DNA from 2 places in the Microbacterium sp. Root322 genome. Region 2 is predicted to be linked to the other one. Evidence: riboswitches for the same ligand, from Rfam matches in the RefSeq annotation. Region 2 holds a riboswitch; the other holds the start of a gene.

Region 1 (9,714 bases), on a different contig from region 2:
CGGGCGTAGGAAGGGTCGAGCCGCGTTGGCATGCAGCGCGGCGACGCTCACGGCGACGAGGGCGGCCGTGCAGATCAGGACGGGGACGCCGTAGGCCCAGCCGTAGAACCAGGGGCGGATCGGATCGATCGTCTCGTTGGGCACGTCGATCTCGAGGAACACGTACGGACCGCCGTCGATGTTCGAGGAGGCGAGCCCGGCGAGCACGGTGGTGGCGGTGAGTGCGAGCAGCGCGACGGCGGCGCCGGCCGAGCCGATGCGCGAACTGAAGCTCAGCCAGGTGCGACGCGGGGACACGACGGGCCGCTCGGCCGGCCTGCTGCCCCTCGTGACGATCAGGGTCAGCAGGACGGCGATGCCCACCCCTGCCGTGAACACCGGAGTCGCGTATCGCCACCAGGAGACCACGTTGTAGAGGTTCAGGGCGTAGCGGGTGATCAGGTTCTCGGCGACGAAGATCACGATCACCGAGATCGCGACGAGACCGAGGACGCGGTGCTCTGGCGCGTAGCGCGCGAAGACCCCGCCGGATGAGGCCGGGGTGAGGCGCGCGCGGCTCTCGCTCCGTGCGCGCCAGCGCGGCGAGACGGTGACCGCGATCGCGATGATCGCCGCGACGATCAGCGACACCCACGGCATCGAGAGGAGAGCGCCGAACAGCTGCCAGGGGTCGAACAGCCACGGGCCGGGTTCGATCCGCTGGCCGGCGTCGATCGGGGATGCGGTGGTCGTGAGCATGGGAGTCCGTCCTCTTTGTGTCATATGTCTATCACAAGTTGTATCAGTGAGTAAATACAAATGAGGGGAGGATGCTCGTCACGCTCGTCGTCCGTCCGCGCGGAGAAACCGCTGATCGGAGCGGGAGGCGGTTCGCTGTGAGCGAAGGTCCACCGTGAGGGGGATACGAATGTCCGTGGATCGTGGCACTCTGTCTTGTGGCCGATTGTCGGTCGGCATCCGTCTGCCGAGAAATCCGCCGCTTCATCCTTCCTAGAAAGTCCGCCTGTGCTGGGAAAAATCCTCCTCCGCTATCTCTCCCGATACCGATGGCTGCTGCTCGCGGTGCTGGTCTTCCAGCTCGCCAGCGTGGCGGCGACCCTCTACCTCCCGCGCCTGAACGCCGACATCATCGACAAGGGCGTCGCCCGCGGTGACACGGCGTACATCTGGAGCACCGGTCTGTTCATGCTCGCGGTCTCGCTGGGCCAGATCATCGCCTCCGTCACCGCGACCTACTTCGCCGCACGCGCCGCGATGGGCGCCGGCCGCGACATCCGTGCCGACGTGTTCGGCAAGGTCAGCGGCTTCTCCGAGCGCGAGGTGTCGCAGTTCGGCGCCGGCTCGCTCATCACCCGCAACACCAACGACGTGCAGCAGGTGCAGATGCTCGCGATGATGGGTGCGACCATGCTCGTCACGGCCCCGCTGCTCGCGATCGGCGGCATCATCTTCGCCGTGCAGACCAACGTCGGCCTGAGCTGGCTCATCGCCGTCTCGGTGCCGCTGCTGCTGATCCTGGCCGCCGTCGTCATCGGGCGCATGGTGCCGCTGTTCCGCAGCTACCAGGGCAAGCTCGACAACGTCAACCGCATCATGCGCGAGCAGCTCACGGGTGTCCGCGTCGTGCGCGCCTTCGTGCGCGAGCGCATCGAGGAGGAGCGCTTCCGCGGCGCCAACACCGACATCATGGTGGTCGGGCGCAAGGTCGGCTCGCTCTTCGTGCTGCTGTTCCCGCTGTTCATGCTCATCCTCAACGTCACCGTCGTCTCGGTCATCTGGTTCGGCGGCATCGAGGTCAACAACGGCACGGTGCAGGTGGGCACGCTGTTCGCCTTCATGCAGTACATCGGCCAGATCATGGGCGGCGTCATCATGGCCAGCTTCATGGCGATGATGATCCCGCGCGCCGCGGTCTCGGCCGAGCGCATCGGCGAGGTGCTCGACTCCGAGTCCACTCTGGTCCGCCCCGAGAACGGCGTCACGGAGTTCCCGGTCCCCGGTGCCGTCGCACTCGACGACGTCGAGTTCACCTACCCCGGAGCCGACTCCCCGGTGCTCACCGGCATCAGCTTCGCCGCGCAGCCGGGCGAGACGGTCGCGATCGTCGGATCCACCGGATCGGGCAAGACGACCCTCGTGTCGCTCATCCCGCGTCTGTTCGACGTCTCGGGGGGTGCCGTGCATGTCGGCGGCACGGATGTGCGCGAAGCCGACGTCGAGTCCCTCTGGGACAGCATCGGCCTGGTGCCGCAGCGTCCGTTCCTTTTCACCGGCACCGTCGCGTCGAACCTGCGCTACGGCCGCGAAGAGGCGACGGACGAAGAGCTCTGGCACGCACTCGACATCGCTCAGGGCCGCGACTTCGTCGAAGAGATGCCCGACGGCCTCGAGTCCCGCATCGCCCAGGGCGGCACGAACGTCTCCGGCGGTCAGCGTCAGCGACTCGCGATCGCCCGTGCGATCGTGCACCAGCCGCAGATCCTCGTCTTCGACGACTCGTTCTCGGCCCTCGACCTCACGACCGATGCCCGGCTCCGCCAGGCACTGTGGCGCGAGCTCCCGCACGTGACGAAGATCGTGGTCGCGCAGCGCATCTCCACGATCACGGATGCCGATCGCATCGTCGTCCTCGACGGCGGCACCATGGTCGGCGTCGGCACACATGAGGAGCTGCTCGAGACGAGCGACACCTACCGAGAGATCGTCGAGTCGCAGCTGGGGGTGGACGCATGAGCGCGCAGGACAACGACCAGGCCAAGGCCAAGCGCGGCCGCGGCAAGGCGGCGCCCGCCGTGGCCGAGGTCGAGCTGAGCGCCGAGGAGAAGTACGAGGCCGAGCTCGCCGAGCAGGCGCGTCAGAACTCCGGCGATTGGGACAGTGTCGCACCCGGCAAGGCCGACAACTTCGGCCCCAGCTTCGCGCGCATGATCGGGCTGCTGAAGCCGTCGGCCATCTGGTTCGTCTTCGTGTCGATCCTCGGCGCGATCGGCGTGGTCCTGACGGTCGCGGCGCCCAAGGTGCTCGCCGAGGCGACCAACCTCGTCTACAAGGGCTTCATCTCGATCCAGCTCGGACAGCCGACCGACGGGTTCCCCGGCTTCCCCGCCGGCACGTCGCAGGATGTCGTCGTCGAGGCCCTGCGAGCCGGCGGCCAAGACGACTTCGCGAACCAGGTCGGTGCGCTGGGCGACTTCACCGTCGGCCAGGGCGTCGACTTCGACGCGCTGCGGCTCGTCATCGCGGCGGTCCTCGGGATCTATGTGGCCGCGGCCTTCCTCACCTGGATCCAGGGCTACGTCATCAACGTGATCATGGTCCGCACCATGTGGCGACTGCGCGAGTCCGTCGAGGCGAAGATCAACCGCCTGCCGCTGGCCTACTTCGACAAGGTGCAGCGCGGCGAGCTGATCTCGCGCGTCACGAACGACATCGACAACATCACGCAGACGATGCAGCAGTCGCTCTCCGGTGCCCTCACCTCGGTGCTCACCGTGATCGGCGTGCTCGTCATGATGTTCTCGATCTCGTGGCAGCTCGCGCTCGTGGCCCTGGTCACGCTGCCGCTCATGGGAGTGATCTTCGGCATCATCGGACCGCGGTCGCAGAAGGCCTTCGGCATGCAGTGGCGCAAGGTCGGTCGACTGAACGCCCGTGTCGAGGAGGCATTCTCGGGCCACGCGCTGGTGAAGGTCTTCGGACGCGAGAAGGATGCGCTTGACCGGTTCCAGGTCGAGAACGAAGAGCTGTTCCAGGCGAGCTTCAAGGCGCAGTTCCTCTCCGGCATCATCATGCCGGCCATGATGTTCGTCGGGAATCTCAGCTACGTGGGCATCGCGGTGCTCGGCGGTCTGATGGTCGCGAACGGTCAGCTCCGTCTCGGTGACGTGCAGGCGTTCATCCAGTACTCGCAGCAGTTCACGCAGCCGCTGTCCGAGCTCGGTGGCATGGCCGCGGTCGTGCAGTCCGGAACGGCATCGGCCGAGCGTGTCTTCGAGCTGCTGGACGCCGACGAGCAGGAGGCCGATGACGCCGACGCTCCCGATCTGGTGGAGGGCAAGGGCGTGATCGAGTTCGAGAACGTCGCGTTCTCCTACACGCCGGAGCGTCCGCTCATCCGTGACCTGTCGTTCCGGGTCGAGCCCGGGCAGACGGTCGCCATCGTGGGGCCGACCGGGGCGGGGAAGACCACGCTCGTCAACCTGATCATGCGCTTCTACGAGCTCAGCGGCGGGCGGATCATGCTCGACGGCCAGGATATCGCCGAGGTCACCCGCGACGAGCTGCGCTCACGCACCGGAATGGTGCTCCAGGATCCGTGGCTGTTCGCCGGCAGCATCCGCGAGAACATCCGCTACGGACGCTCCACCGCGACCGATGACGAGGTTCTCGCCGCCGCCAGAGCGACCTACGTCGACCGCTTCGTGCACGCCCTCCCCGAGGGCTACGACACGGTGCTCGACGAGGATGCAGCGAACGTGTCGGCGGGTGAGCGCCAGCTCATCACCATCGCGCGAGCCTTCGTCGCGCAGCCGTCGATCCTCATCCTCGATGAGGCCACCTCGGCGGTCGACACCCGCACCGAGCTGCTGCTGCAGCACGCGATGGCCGCGCTCCGTGAAGGACGTACGTCGTTCGTGATCGCGCATCGTCTGTCGACGATCCGCGACGCCGACCTCATCCTGGTGATGGAGCATGGCGACATCGTGGAGAAGGGCACGCACGACGAGCTGATCGCCGCGCAGGGCGCCTACTGGCGTCTGTACCAGTCGCAGTTCGAGCAGGCGGCGACCGACATCGACGCCGACGACGCACTCACCGGGGCGACCCCGGTCGTCGTCACGGGTGAGGCGACCGACGCCGAGGGCGCCGCTGCGGAGGCCGCTGCCGCCGTGGCCGGAGCCTCGGTGGGTGCCCAGGTGCCGGCCGCGGAGACAGCGGCCGCGCAGGCTCTGCTGGAAGACGGAGCGGACGGCTCCGCCCGCCGCTCCTGATCTGCGGGCACAGCACAGGACGACGCCCCATTCCGCTCACGCGGGGTGGGGCGTCGTCCTGTGCTGGTCACGCGACCGGGAGGCGCACGACGCGCTCGGGAGATGCGTGAGCGGAGAGGGTGGTCAGGAGCGGTCGGTCGTGATGCCGAGCAGTTCCAGCGGGTGGGTCAGACGCCACCACGGGCTCGGGCCCTCGACGTCTTCGGCCAGCACCAGAGGCGTCGTGGTGGTGTTGAGGGGGCCGGCTGTGGTGAGCGTCCCCACCGCGTCGTCCTGCTCACGCTCGTCGCCGAGGGCGAAGTCCGCCGTGGCCGTGGCGGTCGCTGCGTTCCAGAGCACCACGTCGGCGTCGGATTCGGTGATGACGTCGACCTTCTCACCCCAGGGGGTCGTGACCTGACCGACGACCGTGTTCTTCGCGACGGCCGGGGCCTGAGCTTCCAGCGCGGCTTCCGCCTCGGTGAACAGGGAGCGGGTGAGGGCGAGTCGCTGGTCGTTGCCGGCCTGGTTCAGGGCCGCGGCGTAGAGGTGCACGGTCGTGTCGCCGATGATCACATCCTTCGCGGTGAGCAGGTTCCAGCCCACGAGCGTGCCGGTCTTGATGCCCACGACACCGGGGTCGTCGAGCATTCCGTTCGTGTTCACGACGGTGCCGGCACCCGGAAGATCGACCGACCTGGTCCCCACGATCTCTGCGAACACCGGGTTCTGCATGGCGCGCTCACCGAGGGCGATCAGGGCCTCGGGAGTGGCGACGTTGCGTTCGTCGAAGCCCGACGGCGTCACCACGGTGATGCCGGTGAGCCCGCGTTCTCGCAGCCAGACCTCTGCGGCACGGGCGAACTCGCGATCGGAACCCCAGATCTCGGTTGCCAGGCGGTCGATGTAGTTGTTCGCCGAGCCCATGAGCGTGCCCTGCAGCAGCTGATACTCCGTCAGAACGCCGCCGATCGGCACATCGAGGGCGGACTGGTCGCTGCGGCGGTAGTCCCAGTACTTCACGCTGTCGGCGCGGGTGAACGAGAACTCGGGGCCCTGCTCGCCGAGCGCGAGCGGCATCCGGTCGAGCACCATCAGGCTGCTCACCACCTTGGTGATGCTCGCGATGCTCACCGCATCGGGGACCGATGCCGCGGTGCCCATGCCGGCGATCCCCACGGCGCCGGCGCCCTCGGTCGGCCAGGTGACCGCGGCAGCGGCGGCGGGCGTCGTCGCGAACTCGACAGACTGCACCGTGGGCGGCACCTCGTGCAACGGCCACAGCAGCGTGGTGCCGGCGTACACGGCGACGATGCCGACGAGCGTGGACAGCGGCACCAGGATTCCGGGGCGGGCGATGGCCGGACGAAGACGCGCCCCCCGCAGCAGGCCGTCCGTCGGTTCGGCTTTCGACGTCTCGTCGAGAGTCGCGGCGTCGGTGCCGGCGGCGACCGTCGCGGTGTCCACCCAGGTCAGAGCTGTGGCGGTGGTGGTGTCATCCGCCCACCGGGGTGACGCGCCGTCCAGCAGGGCGAGGGCGTCGTCAGAGGTCTCTGCGGCGATGGGCTCGCGAGGAACGAAAGGCGGCTTGGTCAGGGCGGGGGTCGCCGGTTCCGGCGACACCACCGGCTCCGGCGGCACGACGGGATCCGGCGCGACCACCGGTTCCGGCGGCACGACGGGATCCGGCGCGACCACCGGCTCCGCGGCGAGCGCGGGTGTCGACGTCTGCTCGGCCGTCAGCACCGAACCGGCTGCCGCAGCATCGACAGGTCCGGAGGGGGAGGCGTTCGCCGGGCCGTCGTCGCCGACGACGCCCGTCGCCTCGTCGGCGGGATCTGAAGCGGTCACTCGTTTACGGTACCCAATCCCGGGCGAGTTCCGCGGTGCGCGGCCTTGTCGCCCTGTGGGTGTCGCCGGCGGTAGGATCGTCAGCACAACCACGGGAGTCCGGCGAGCCGGGCTGAGAGGGAGCGAATCGCGCTTCGACCGTCGAACCTGATCTGGGTCATGCCAGCGCAGGGAGGAGTTCAGATGAGTACGTCCACGTCCACGTCCACATCCGCGACCGCGAAGACGCAGGGGAACACCCCGGGCCGGAGCTACCTGCGCTGGCGGATCGTCGACATCGTCGTCGCCAGCGTCCTCGGAGTCGCAGCCGGCCTGATCTTCCTGGCCTGGAACGTCGGGTACCTCGGGCCGAAGGCCCTGCTCGAGCCGCTGCTCCCCGGCATCCAGGGCCTCCTCGACGGCCCGTGGCTCTTCGCCGGCGTGCTCGGCGGACTCATCATCCGCAAGGCCGGGGCGGCGATCTACGTCGAGCTGCTCGCGGCGGTCGTCTCGGCGCTCATCGGCAACCAGTGGGGCGGGTTCCTCACCCTCGAGGCCGGACTCGTGCAGGGGCTCGGCGCCGAGCTGGTCTTCCTGCTCTTCTTCTACCGCCGCTGGTCGCTGCCCGTCGCGATCCTCGCAGGAGCCGGCGCCGCCCTTGCCGGTGGCATCAACAATCTCGTGCTCTGGTACGCCGGTTCCGGTCCCGCCTTCACCACCATCTACCTGATCAGCACGGTCATCTCGGGTGCCGTCATCGCGGGTGCCCTGTCCTGGGTGCTGGCGCGCGGCATCGCCGCGACCGGGGCTCTGGACCGGTTCGGCTCCGGGCGCGAGGCGCGCGTCCGCGTCTGATGTCGGCCGATCAGACGGCCCCCGCCGCCGTCGAGGCCCGCGGCTGGGGGTGGCGTCACGCGAGTCGCCTCGCCTGGGCGCTGCGCGACATCTCCTTCCGCATCGAGCCCGGTGAGCGTGTGCTCGTGCTCGGTGCGTCGGGTGCGGGCAAGTCGACCCTGCTGCACGGCCTCGCCGGCGTGCTCGGGGGTGAGGAAGAGGGCGAGAGCGAGGGCACGCTGATCGTCGACGGTGCTCCTGCCGTGGCCACCCGCGGACGTGCGGGGCTCGTGCTGCAGGACCCCGACTCCCAGGTGATCCTCGCGCGAGTGGGCGATGACGTGGCGTTCGGCTGCGAGAACCTCGGAGTGCCGCGAGCGCAGATCTGGCCGCGGGTGGAGGCGGCCCTGGAGGCCGTCGGCCTCGATGTGCCGCTCGGGCACCCGACCAAGGCCCTGTCCGGTGGGCAGAAGCAGCGGCTGGCGCTCGCCGGGGTGCTGGCGATGGGGCCGGGTCTGGTGCTGCTCGATGAACCGACGGCGAATCTCGATCCCGCCGGGGTCATCGAGGTGCGCGATGCCGTGGAGCGGATGCTGCAGGCTCAGCCGTCGACGCTCATCGTCGTCGAGCACCGCCTCGAGGTCTGGTTGCCGCTCATCACGCGCGTGATCGTGATCGGGAGCGGCGGTGTGGTCGCCGACGGTGCACCGGCGGAAGTCCTCGGAGTCCGTGGTGCACAGCTGGCCGCGGACGGCGTCTGGGTGCCGGGGCATCCTCCCGCCGCGCCGCCGCCCCCGCTCTGGCCGCCAGGGGAGACCCTGCTCTCGGCGCGCGACCTGGCCGTCGCCCGCGTCAAGGGGCGTCCTGTCGCCACCGGTATCGACCTCGACGTGCACGCGGGGGAGGCGCTCGCGATCACCGGACCCAACGGGGCGGGCAAGTCGACGCTCGGTCTGACCCTCGCCGGGCTCCTTCCTCCGGCGAGTGGCGCGGTCGAGGCATCCGCGCTCCTCGCGAACGGTGCGGAGTCCGCGCCGATCCGCTGGAGCTCGCGGGATCTGCTGACCCGCATCGGCATGGTGTTCCAGGAGCCGGAGCATCAGCTGCTCGCGAAGACCGTGCGCGAGGAACTGGCCGTCGGGCCGCGGGCGCTCGGCATGACCGACGACGAGATCACCGCTCGCAGCGACGAGCTGCTCACCCGTCTGCGTCTGGCGCACCTCGCCGCCGCCAACCCGTACACGCTCTCCGGCGGTGAGAAGCGCCGGCTCACGGTGGCCGCAGCCATCGCGACCAGACCGCGCGTGCTCGTGCTCGACGAGCCCACCTTCGGGCAGGATGCCCGCACCTGGGCCGAACTCGTCGCCATGCTCGCCGCGCTCCGAGACGAGGGTGCGGCGATCGTCACGATCACGCACGACCTCGAGGTCGTGCGCGCCCTGCACGCCGCGCGGTTCGAGCTGGGGGGTGCGTCATGAGCCTTCTCGAGACGCGCGCACGCACCGGAGCGCTCGCCACGGTCAACCCGGTGGCCAAGCTCGGGGTGAGCGCGCTCATCGCGGTACCCCTGATCCTGACTCTCGATCCGGTCTCGGCCTCCGTCGCCCTCGCCCTGGAGTTCGTGCTGTTCCTGTTCGCCGGGATCGGCTGGCGCGAGTTCTGGGTGCGCACCTGGCCGGTGTGGCTCGCAGCGCCCCTCACCGGTCTCACGATCGCGCTCTACGGTCAGACCAGCGGCGTCGTCTACGTCGACTGGTTCGTGCTGCGCATCAGCGAGGGATCGCTCGCGCTGGCGCTCGCGACGATGCTGCGTGTGCTGGCGATCGCGCTGCCGTCGGTCGTGCTCTTCATCACCGTCGATCCGACCGACCTCGCCGACGGTCTCGGCCAGATCGTCCGTCTGCCCGCCCGATTCGTGCTCGGCGCACTCGCGGGCCTCCGGATGGTGGGCCTCTTCCTCGACGATTGGCGTGCGCTCGAGCTGGCGCGTCGGGCCAGGGGTGTGGCCGATCGCGGCCGCATCCGTCGCTTCCTGGGGATGGCCTTCGCCCTGCTCGTGCTCTCCATCCGCCGCGGCGCC
Region 2 (9,714 bases):
CACGGCGATCGGCCGCCTCGATGACATCGGCGCGAGGGGCGTAGTCCTCCGGTGAGGCGATCCGCACGTGCATTCCCGCCGTGACCCCGGCGAGGGCGTACGAGTGCGCCATGTTGCTCTGCCCATCACCGAGGAAGGTGAGCGTGAGCCCCTTCAGGTCGCCCTTGTGCTCACGGATGGTGAGCAGGTCGGCGAGCAGCTGGCAGGGGTGGAAGTCGTCGGAGAGCGCGTTGATGACCGGCACCCGAGTGCCTTCGGCCATCTCCTCGAGCCCGGACTGCGCGTAGGTGCGCCACACGATGGCGGCGACCTGGCGCTCGAGCACGCGTGCGGTGTCGGACGGCGTCTCCTTGCCGCCGAGCTGGCTGCTCGCGGTCGAGATGATCAGGGGCGAACCGCCGAGATCGGCGATCCCCACCGCGAACGAGACGCGGGTACGCGTGGAGGACTTGTCGAAGATGACCGCGACCGTCTGGGGACCGGCGAGGCTCTTGTCGGCCCACCGATCCTTCTTCAGCTCGATGGCGAGATCGAGGATCTCGGCCTGCTCGGCGGGGGTCAGATCGTCGTCACGCAGCAGGTGGCGGGTCATGCGGATACCTTTCCGGCAACAGAGGCCTGGACGTCGGCGAGAGCGGCCGTGAACAGCTCGCGGAACTCGGCGAGCTCGGTGTCGCCGATCGTGAGGGCCGGCGCGATGCGGACCGTCTCGGGGTTGGCGGCGTTGACGATGAGGCCGCGCTCCTGGGCGGCCGCGACGACCGCACCGGCGACCGGGGCGGTCAGAGCCACACCGACCAGCAGACCGCGTCCGCGCACACCCTCGATCAGAGGCGAGTCGATGCCGAGGATCATGTCGCGCAGCTCGACGCCGCGCTTCGCGGCGTTCTCGACCAGTCCGGCACTCTCGATCTCGGCGAGCACCGCGTCGGCGACAGCGGTCGCGAGCGGATTCCCCCCGAAGGTGGAGCCGTGCGATCCGGGCGTGAAGAGGGCACTGGCGGCGCCGAACGTGACCAGCGCGCCGATCGGGAAGCCGCCGCCGATGCCCTTCGCGAGAGTGATCGCGTCGGGAGTGATGCCCTCGTGGCTGAACCCGAACCACGCGCCCGTGCGACCGGCGCCGGTCTGGATCTCGTCCACGATCAGCAGTGCACCGTGAGCGAGGGACAGCGAGCGCGCGGCGGCGAGGTACCCCTCCGGCAGCTCGACGACTCCGGCCTCGCCCTGGATGGGTTCGACGATGAGGGCCGCGACGCGGTCGTCCATCGCCTCGTGCAGCGCCTCGATGGTCGCCGGGATGTGCTCGACACCGGCCGGCATCGGCTCGAACGGCGCACGCATCGACGCCTTCGCAGTGAGCGCGAGCGACCCCATGGTGCGACCGTGGAAGCCGTTGTCGAGCGCGAGGATGCGCGGCCGCTCGGTGCCGCCGTGCAGCCGGGCGAGCTTGAAAGCGGCTTCGTTGGCCTCGGCGCCCGAGTTCGAGAAGAACACCCTGCCGTCGATACCGGCCCCCGCGAGACGCTTGAGCCGTGCGGCCAGGGCGAGCTGGGGCGGGGTGGCGAAGTAGTTGGACACATGGGCGAGCGTGGCCGCCTGGGTCGAGACCGCCTTCACGAAGGCCGGGTGCGCGTGTCCGAGAGAGGTCACGGCGATACCCGCCAGGAAGTCGAGGTGGCGTCGGCCGTCGGCATCCCACAGGTAAGAGCCCTCACCGCGGACCAGCAGTGCGAGCCGCTCCCCTGCGTTGAGCACGAGATCGCGTGCCGCATCCTCCTGCCAGACGGTCATCCCGTCACCTCCGACTTCCCCAGGACCACTTCGGTCCCGATTCCCTTGCTGGTGAAAAGTTCGACGAGCACCGAATGCGGCACCCGTCCATCGATGATCGCTGCCGCGTCGACGCCGCCCTCGACCGCGTCGAGGCACGCCCGCATCTTCGGGATCATCCCCGACTCGAGCTTCGGCAGCATCTCGATGAGCGCTTCCGATGTCAGATGCGAGACGAGCGAGTCACGGTGGGGCCAGTCGGCGTAGAGCCCCGGCACATCCGTGAGGATCACGAGCTTGCGCGCGTGCAACGACACCGCGAGGGCGGCGGCCGCGGCATCCGCGTTGACGTTGAGCGACTGACCGGGGTGGTCGAGGTCGGGCGCGATGCTCGACACCACCGGGATGCGCCCGGCTGCGAGGTGGTCGAGCACGGGGGTCGGATCGACCTCGACGACATCGCCGACGCGTCCGAGGTCGACCTCTTCCCCGTCGATCACGACACCGCGGCGGCGTCCGCCGAAGAGGCCGGCATCCTCACCGCTGAGACCTGTCGCGATCGGACCGTGCGAATTGATCTTGGAGACGAGCTGCGGGTTGACCTGGCCGGTGAGCACCATGCGCACGACGCTGATCGCCTCGGTGTTCGTGACGCGGTAGCCGCCCTTGAACTCACTGGGGATCTCGAGACGCTGCAGCATGTTCGAGATCTGCGGACCACCGCCGTGCACGACCACCGGCATCACTCCGACATAGCGGAGGTAGGCGATGTCCTGCGCGAAGGCGTCTTGCAGCTCCTCCGACACCATCGCGTTCCCGCCGTACTTGATGACGACGATCTGGTCGCGGAACTTCTTCAGCCACGGCAGCGACTCGATGAGGGTGGTGGCCTTCTGCGCGGCGACCTCGGCCGGGGTGTCCTGGATGTCGGTCATGAGGCGTACGCGCTGTTCTCGTGCACGTAGTCATGGGTGAGGTCGTTGGTGAGGACGGTGGCCGTCGCCTCGCCTACCTTGAGGTCGATCACGAGGTGCGTCGCGCGCGGGGTGAGGTCGACCTCTTCGCGAGGACGGTCGGGACCCCCCTCGGTGCACACCCGGACGCCGTTCATCCAGACGTCCACGTCGTAGGGGTCGAACTGCGCGCTCGTGGTGCCGATCGCCGCGAGCACGCGTCCCCAGTTGGGGTCGTTGCCGAAGATCGCGGCCTTGAAGAGGTTGTTGCGCGCGACGGAGCGGCCGACCTCGACGGCGTCCTGCTCCGACACCGCGTGCTGCACCTCGATCGTGATGTCGTGGCTCGCGCCCTCAGCATCGCCCTGCAGCTTGACCGCGAGCTCCTGGCACAGCTCGGTGAGCGCTGCGGCGAAGTCGTCGAGGTCCGGCACGACGTCGGATGCGCCGTTGGCGAGGAGGGTCACCTGATCGTTCGTCGACATGCAGCCGTCGGAGTCGAGGCGGTCGAACGTCCGGCCCGTCGCGCGGCGCAGCGCCTCGTCGGCCTGAAGCGGCTCGAGGACCGCATCGGTGGTGAGCACCACCAGCATCGTGGCGAGGCCGGGCGCGAGCATGCCCGCGCCCTTCGCCATGCCGCCGATCGTCCAGCCGTCGCGGCTGATGACCGCGGTCTTCGCGACCGTGTCGGTGGTCATGATGGCGTGCGCTGCGCTCTCGCCACCATCGGCGCTGAGCTCCGCGATCGCCTGCGCGGTTCCGGCGAGCACCCTGGCCCGGAACGTCTCATCCCCGGTGCCGATGAGACCGGTCGAGCAGATCAGCACGTCGCCGGCGCTCACGCCGAGGAGCTCGGCCGCCTTCTCGGCGGTCTGATGCGTGGTCTGGAACCCGAAGGATCCGGTGAAGCAGTTCGCCCCTCCGGAGTTGAGCACCACGGCCTCCACCACGCGGTCGGCGACGGCCTGCTGCGACCAGATGATCGGGTTGGCCTTGGCCCGGTTGCTCGTGAAGACGGCGGCGCCGACCTTGCGCGGTCCACGGTTGACGACCACGGCGACGTCCGGCTTGCCGGTCGACTTGAGCCCTGCGGCGACTCCGGCCGCTTCGAATCCTGCGGGGGCGGTGACGCTCACGGCGCGACTCCGTTCACTGAGAGGGCGCGGGCTTCGGGAAGCCCCAGCGCGATGTTCATGGATTGGATGGCTGCTCCCGCTGTGCCCTTGACGAGGTTGTCGACGGCGGTGACCACGGTCACCCGGTTCGCGGCACGATCGATGGCGAGGCCGATCAACGCGGTGTTGGCGCCGAGCACGTCGGCCGTGCGCGGGAAGCGTCCCTCCGGGAGCAGGTGCACGAAGGTCTCGCCGGCGTAGGTGCTCTCCCAGGCGTCGCGGATCTGCGCGTCGGTCGCGCCATCGACGATCGGCGCGGTCGAGGTGGCGAGGATCCCCCGGGACATCGGCACCAGCACGGGGGTGAACGAGATCCGGATCCCGTCGGCGTCCGCGCCGGAAGCCGCGGCGAGCGCCTGACGGATCTCCGGGATATGCCGGTGCGTCCCGCCGACCGCGTAGGGGTTGGCGGTGCCGAGGATCTCGCTGCCGAGGAGGTTCGTCTTGAGGCTCTTCCCCGCTCCCGACGGGCCGACGGCGAGCACCGACACGATGTCGGAGGGGTCGATCACTCCGGCGGCGACGCCGGGAGCGAGGCTGAGGCTCACGGTCGAGGCGTTGCAGCCGGGCGCGGCGATGCGCGTCGCTCCCCGGAGGTGCTCGCGCTGCTTGACCCCGCCGACGACGAGTTCCGGCACGCCATAGGTCCACGGATCGTGGAAGGCGCCGCCGTAGAACGCATCCCATGCCGAAGCCGAGGTGAGCCGATGATCGGCCCCGGCATCGATCACGAGCGGGGCATCGCCCAGAGCGTCGGTGTACTGCCCCGACTGCCCATGCGGGAGCGCGAGGAACACGATGTCGTGGCCGGAGAGGATCTCCGGCGTCGTGTCCTGCAGGGTCAGGTGCGCGAGGGAGCGCAGGTGCGGCTGGTGGTCGACGAGAGGCTGTCCGGCGTTCGAATGCGCCGTGACGGTGCGGATCTCCATGTCGGGATGATCGGCCAGGAGGCGCAGAATCTCGCCGCCTGCGTAGCCGGATGCGCCGGAGACGGCGACGGAATACGTCATGCTTCTACCTTAACGGTCGGGCCCGCGAGGAAATCGGGGCCGGGGACGGGGCCGGAGGCGGCGACACCGGCACTCGACCGCCGTGCGGGCACAGGCAGGAGGGCGGGGTCGCCTACAGTCGGCGGCCGCGGCGTCGGCGCACAGCGATGACGCTCGGAGCGAGCGTCGAAGAAGCGGTGGCGGCCGAAGGCATGTCGCGACAGTAGCGCGGCCCCGGCGGCCACTGCAAATCGGCTCCGTCATCTGAGACGCTGCGGCCCCATCGGCGCGGCGAAGAACGCCAGCTCGTGGGCGCTCGACGCCTCGAACGCCCGGCGCATGCGTGCCCGTGTTCCGGGATCCGCCTGTGCCGCGGCGTCGGCGACGTAGGCGATCGCCGTCCGTGTGGCCTCCTCGAATGCCGGATCCGCGTACGTCGCGAGCCACGAGGCGTACGGATGCCCCGCAGCTCGCGCGTACTCCCCGAACTCCCCCGCGTGCAAGCGCCGCCCGAGATCGGTGTAGAGCCAGAAGCACGGGAGGACAGCGGCGATGATCTCCGCATAGTCGCCGCCGAACGCCACGGAGCGCAGATGGTCGAGGTATGCGGTCGTCGCGGGCGCCGGCTCTGCGGCGAAGGTGGCCGCGCTCACGCCGTGCGAGGGGGTGAGCCATGAGGCGTGCAGCTCGAGTTCGCCCACGATGGAGCCGCGGGCGGAGTCCGCCCAGAAGGCCTGCTCGTCGGATGTCGGTGCCAGCCGGGCCGCCTCGGCGAGCACACGCGCGTACTCCCGCAGATACAGCGCGTCCTGCGCGAGGTAGAACAGGAACGGCGCGCGCTCCAGCGTCCCGTCGGCGAGCGCACGGATGAACGGCAGGTCCTCGATCCCCGTACGGATCGCGGCGATGCCCGGCCACCATTCCGTGGCGACCTCGCCCGCCGCGGGTCGGGTCTCGGCTCCCCCACGTTCCCAGAGTCCGGCGAAGTGGTTGATCGGCCCGTGTCCACGACCCACGCGCAGTGCGTCTCCTGCGCGCAGGGACTCGCGGAGCCAGTCGCGCGCGGCGCTGACGGCATCTCCGGGCTCTTCGCCACGAGCGAGCAGGGTCGCGAGCGCGGACGACAGCGAGCAGCCGGTGCCGTGCGTGTTCCGGGTCGGGATCCGGGGGGCGGTGAACTCCTGGCGCAGCCCTCGCCGCGCATCGACCAGCGCATCGGGGGCCTCGTCGCCGGGAAGGTGGCCACCCTTGACGAGCACGGCTGTTCCCACCTCGGCGGAGAGCTGCTCGGCCGCGGAGATCGCGTCGTTCCAGTCGGCGAGGTCGCGCCCGGCGAGCACCGCCAGCTCGGCGAGGTTCGGGGTCACGAGCGTCGACAGTGCGAGGAGATCGCGCAGCGCCCGTTCGGCGTCCGGATCCAGCAGTCGGTCCCCCGAGGTCGCCACCATCACGGGATCGAGCACGACGACGGGCGGGCGCACGGTCGCGAGCCAGGCTCCCACCGCGCGGATGACGTCGGCGTCGGCCAGCATCCCGATCTTCACGGCATCGATCACGATGTCGTCCGAGACCGCGTCGAGCTGCGCGCGGAGGAACTCCACGGGCGGAACGTGCACCGCTCGCACTCCCCGCGTGTTCTGCGCGGTCAGCGCCGTGAGCACGGCCATGCCGTATCCGCCGTTGGCGGCGATGGACTTGAGGTCGGCCTGGACGCCCGCGCCTCCCGAGGGGTCGCTTCCGGCGATGCTGAGCACCCTCGGGACGGAGCCGCTGAGCCAGCGTCGCCGGAACTGCCGGGCGGTGGTGGCGGGATCGTCGGCGGCACACAGCGCCGAGACCACGGCGAGCCCCGCCGCACCGGCCTCACGAAGGGCCTCGGTGTCATCCATACCGACCCCGCCGATCGCCACGCACGGCAGCGCGCTTCGCGACACGAGGCCGCGAAAGCCCTCCACGCCGAGAGGGGCAAGGTGATCCGGTTTGGTGGTGGTCGGACGGATCACCCCGACGCCCAGGTAGTCGACCGTGCCGGAGGGCAGAGCATCGACCGCGTCGAGGTGCGCCGGGCTGTTCGCGGTGAGGCCGATCAGAGCCTCCGGTCCGAGTACCTCGCGCGCGCGCAGCACCGAGGCATCACCCTGTCCGAGATGCACGCCGTCGACCCGTGCGCCGCGCTCGCGAGCGGCCACGGCGGCATCCAACCGATCGTTCACAACCAGAAGAGCGCGGCCGTCGATCGCCTGCGACAGTGCCAGCAGCTGATCGACCGTCTCGGCGTCGGTCGCGTCCTTGTCACGAAGCTGCACGATGCGCACGCCGCCGTCGACCGCGCGGCGGACGGTCTCGACGACGCCACGGTCTCCGCAGAGCGCCGCGTCCGTGACGAGGTAGAGCGAGAGATCGGCGTTCACAGGGCACCGCCTTCGACGCGTGCAGCGGCTCGGATGTCGTCGGCGCCCACCGCGGCGAGCGCATCCAGCAGGGCGACGGCGAAGCTGCCGGGCCCTGCCGATACCGCCGCCGCTCGTTCCGCCGCGATCGTGTAGACCAGGCTCGCCGAGGCCACGGCGCTGAGCACGTCATGCGTCGTCGCGCTGGCCGCTCCGAGGAAGGCGGCCATCACCGCACCGAGAGCGCAGCCTCCGCCGGTCACTCGGGTCAGCAGTTCGTGACCGTTGGATACGCGCAGCACCCGCTCCCCGTCGGTGATGAGGTCGACCGGCCCCGAGACGGCGACGACGCCGCCCGTGCTCCGAGCCAGCGAGAGGGCTGCATCGGCCGCGGAGTCCGTGCTGTCGGTGGCATCCACCCCGCGACCGCCCGCGCTCAGCCCCGCGAGGGCCAGGATCTCGGAGGCGTTGCCGCGGATCGCGGTGGGGCGGTGCCCGACGAGCTGATGGGCGAGTGCGGTGCGAACCGGGAGCGCGCCGATCGCGACCGGGTCGAGCACCCAGGGTGTGCCGGACGCGACGGCACCGGCGACGGCCTCCAGAGTGGCCGCGCGCTGTTCGGGCGTGGGTGTCCCCAGGTTGATCAGCACCCCGGAGGCGACGCCAGCGAACATCCCCGCCTCATCGACGATGTCGACCATGGCGGGAGCGGCACCGAGAGCCAGCAGGACGTTGGCGGTGAACCCGGTGACGACCGCGTTGGTGATGCAGTGCGTCAACGGGGGCGCTTCTCGCAGCACCGCCAGCAGGGTCGCGGCATCGCCGGCGAGGTCGTGGGTGGTTTCAGGACGCAGAAGATCGCTCATCGCGACATCCCTTCGCTAGTACGAACTAGATCAGGTTCGACGGGTCTGTTCTCAGCCGCGGATTGCGGCACCCCGTGTCACTGCTCGCAGTCTAGCGATCGGCCAGCAGCGCCTTCTCCTGCGCCCGCGTGAGTCCGGCCCGGCGCTCCCTGTCCACGCCGCGCACCCGTTCGTCGGCGACGACGCGTCGAGCGGTGTCGGCGAGGGGGCGCAGGTGTCCCCCGCTGTCGTGGAATGCGCTGTTCGAGCGGGTCATGAAGCCGGACATCTCGGGAGGAAGCCACAGCGGAAGCGAGAGCGGACCGGCCCAGTGCGCGACGCCGTGTGCTCGCAGCCACTCCTCGTCGGCGACCACCGTCTCCCCGGTGTGCCCTGCCTCCTCGCGCACGGTCTGCAGCAGTCCGGCGAGGGGATGCTCGTCCCCGATCGCGTTGACCACCCCGCTCCGCGTGGCGGCGACGATGTAGGCGGCCACGTCGTCGACGTCGATCACCTGCGCACTGCGCCTCTCGAGCGGAGGCAGCAGCACGGGCTCCTCCCCGGCTCGGGAGAATGCCGCAGCCCAGTACCCGAAGCGGTCGCTGGGGTCGCCGTCCCCGACGATGAGTCCGGGTCGCACGATGAACGCGCGATCCCCCAGCATCGTGACGGCGTCTTCGGCCGCCGCCTTCTGCGGGCCGTACTCGTACTCGTCGCCGGGGCGGGCGGCAGGATGCCGCGGCGCCGATTCATCGGCGCCGACCGTGGCGTCATCGGCGTACACCGAAAGGGAGGACACGTACGTCCATCGCGCCGTGCGGTCTCCGAGAGCCTCGACCGCTGCCACGACGTGCGCGGCCTGAGAGGAGATGTCGACGACGTGATCCCAGTCCTTCCGCGCGAGCGCGGCGTAGATCCCAGGGTCGTCACGGTCGCCGGTCACGAGCACCGCTCCTGCCGGCGCGAGGCGCTCGCCCCGGGCCAGACATGTCACGGCCGCTCCGGACTCGAGCCATCTCCGGGCGATCCGCCCGGAAAGCCACCCCGTCCCGCCGAGGATCAGAACATTCGTCATGGCTCCATGCCACCAGCAACCGCTGCGGGAGGGAAGCCCTCTCCGCTCAGGGCAGAGGGCCCCCTCCGGGACAGCACATCGCTCAGTCGCGGAGCGCTGCTCCGAATCGCTGCGCGGCGACGTCGACACCCGCGAGCTTGGCCGCGGTGGCCTCGGCCGCCGTGAGGGTGCGATCGTCGGCGCGGAATCGCAGAGCGAAGGTGAGGCTCTTGGACCCCTCCGGCACGCCGTCTCCGCGATAGTCGTCCACGAGACGCACCGATTCCAACAGCGCACCGGCTCCCTCGGCGAGGGCGGCCTGCACATCTGCGGCCGGAACTTCGGCGGGCAGTGTGAGCGAGACGTCCTGCGTGGCGGCGGGGAACGTCGACAGCGATGCGGCGACGACGCGACCACCGGCGAGCGACAGGATGCGGTCGAGATCGAGCTCGAACACGGTCGCACGCCCGGGGAGGTCGGCCCCTTCGGCCACGGCGGGGTGCAGCTCGCCGACGTAGCCGACCTCTTCGCCCGC

The links. Region 2 has a riboswitch for thiamine pyrophosphate ahead of thiM (hydroxyethylthiazole kinase). Riboswitches for the same ligand answer to the same signal wherever they lie in the genome.
Region 1: another riboswitch for thiamine pyrophosphate. It lies ahead of ASC55_RS09225 (ECF transporter S component); the one in region 2 lies ahead of thiM (hydroxyethylthiazole kinase).

What each region holds. Positions count from the first base shown of each region.
Region 1 covers NZ_LMCS01000002.1:896,511-906,224, reverse strand. Annotated here, with positions in the region: gene ASC55_RS09245 (hypothetical protein) at 1-738, opposite strand, end outside; gene ASC55_RS09240 (ABC transporter ATP-binding protein) at 1,006-2,733, shown strand; gene ASC55_RS09235 (ABC transporter ATP-binding protein) at 2,730-4,991, shown strand; gene ASC55_RS09230 (D-alanyl-D-alanine carboxypeptidase family protein) at 5,115-6,821, opposite strand; TPP riboswitch at 6,903-7,014, shown strand; gene ASC55_RS09225 (ECF transporter S component) at 7,005-7,655, shown strand; gene ASC55_RS09220 (ABC transporter ATP-binding protein) at 7,655-9,112, shown strand; gene ASC55_RS09215 (energy-coupling factor transporter transmembrane component T family protein) at 9,109-9,714, shown strand, end outside.
Region 2 covers NZ_LMCS01000003.1:988,428-998,141, reverse strand. Annotated here, with positions in the region: gene argF (ornithine carbamoyltransferase) at 1-592, opposite strand, end outside; gene ASC55_RS17160 (acetylornithine transaminase) at 589-1,794, opposite strand; gene argB (acetylglutamate kinase) at 1,791-2,708, opposite strand; gene argJ (bifunctional glutamate N-acetyltransferase/amino-acid acetyltransferase ArgJ) at 2,705-3,862, opposite strand; gene argC (N-acetyl-gamma-glutamyl-phosphate reductase) at 3,859-4,911, opposite strand; gene ASC55_RS17140 (bifunctional hydroxymethylpyrimidine kinase/phosphomethylpyrimidine kinase) at 5,151-7,301, opposite strand; gene thiM (hydroxyethylthiazole kinase) at 7,298-8,146, opposite strand; TPP riboswitch at 8,137-8,231, opposite strand; gene ASC55_RS17130 (NAD-dependent epimerase/dehydratase family protein) at 8,238-9,200, opposite strand; gene pheT (phenylalanine--tRNA ligase subunit beta) at 9,283-9,714, opposite strand, start outside.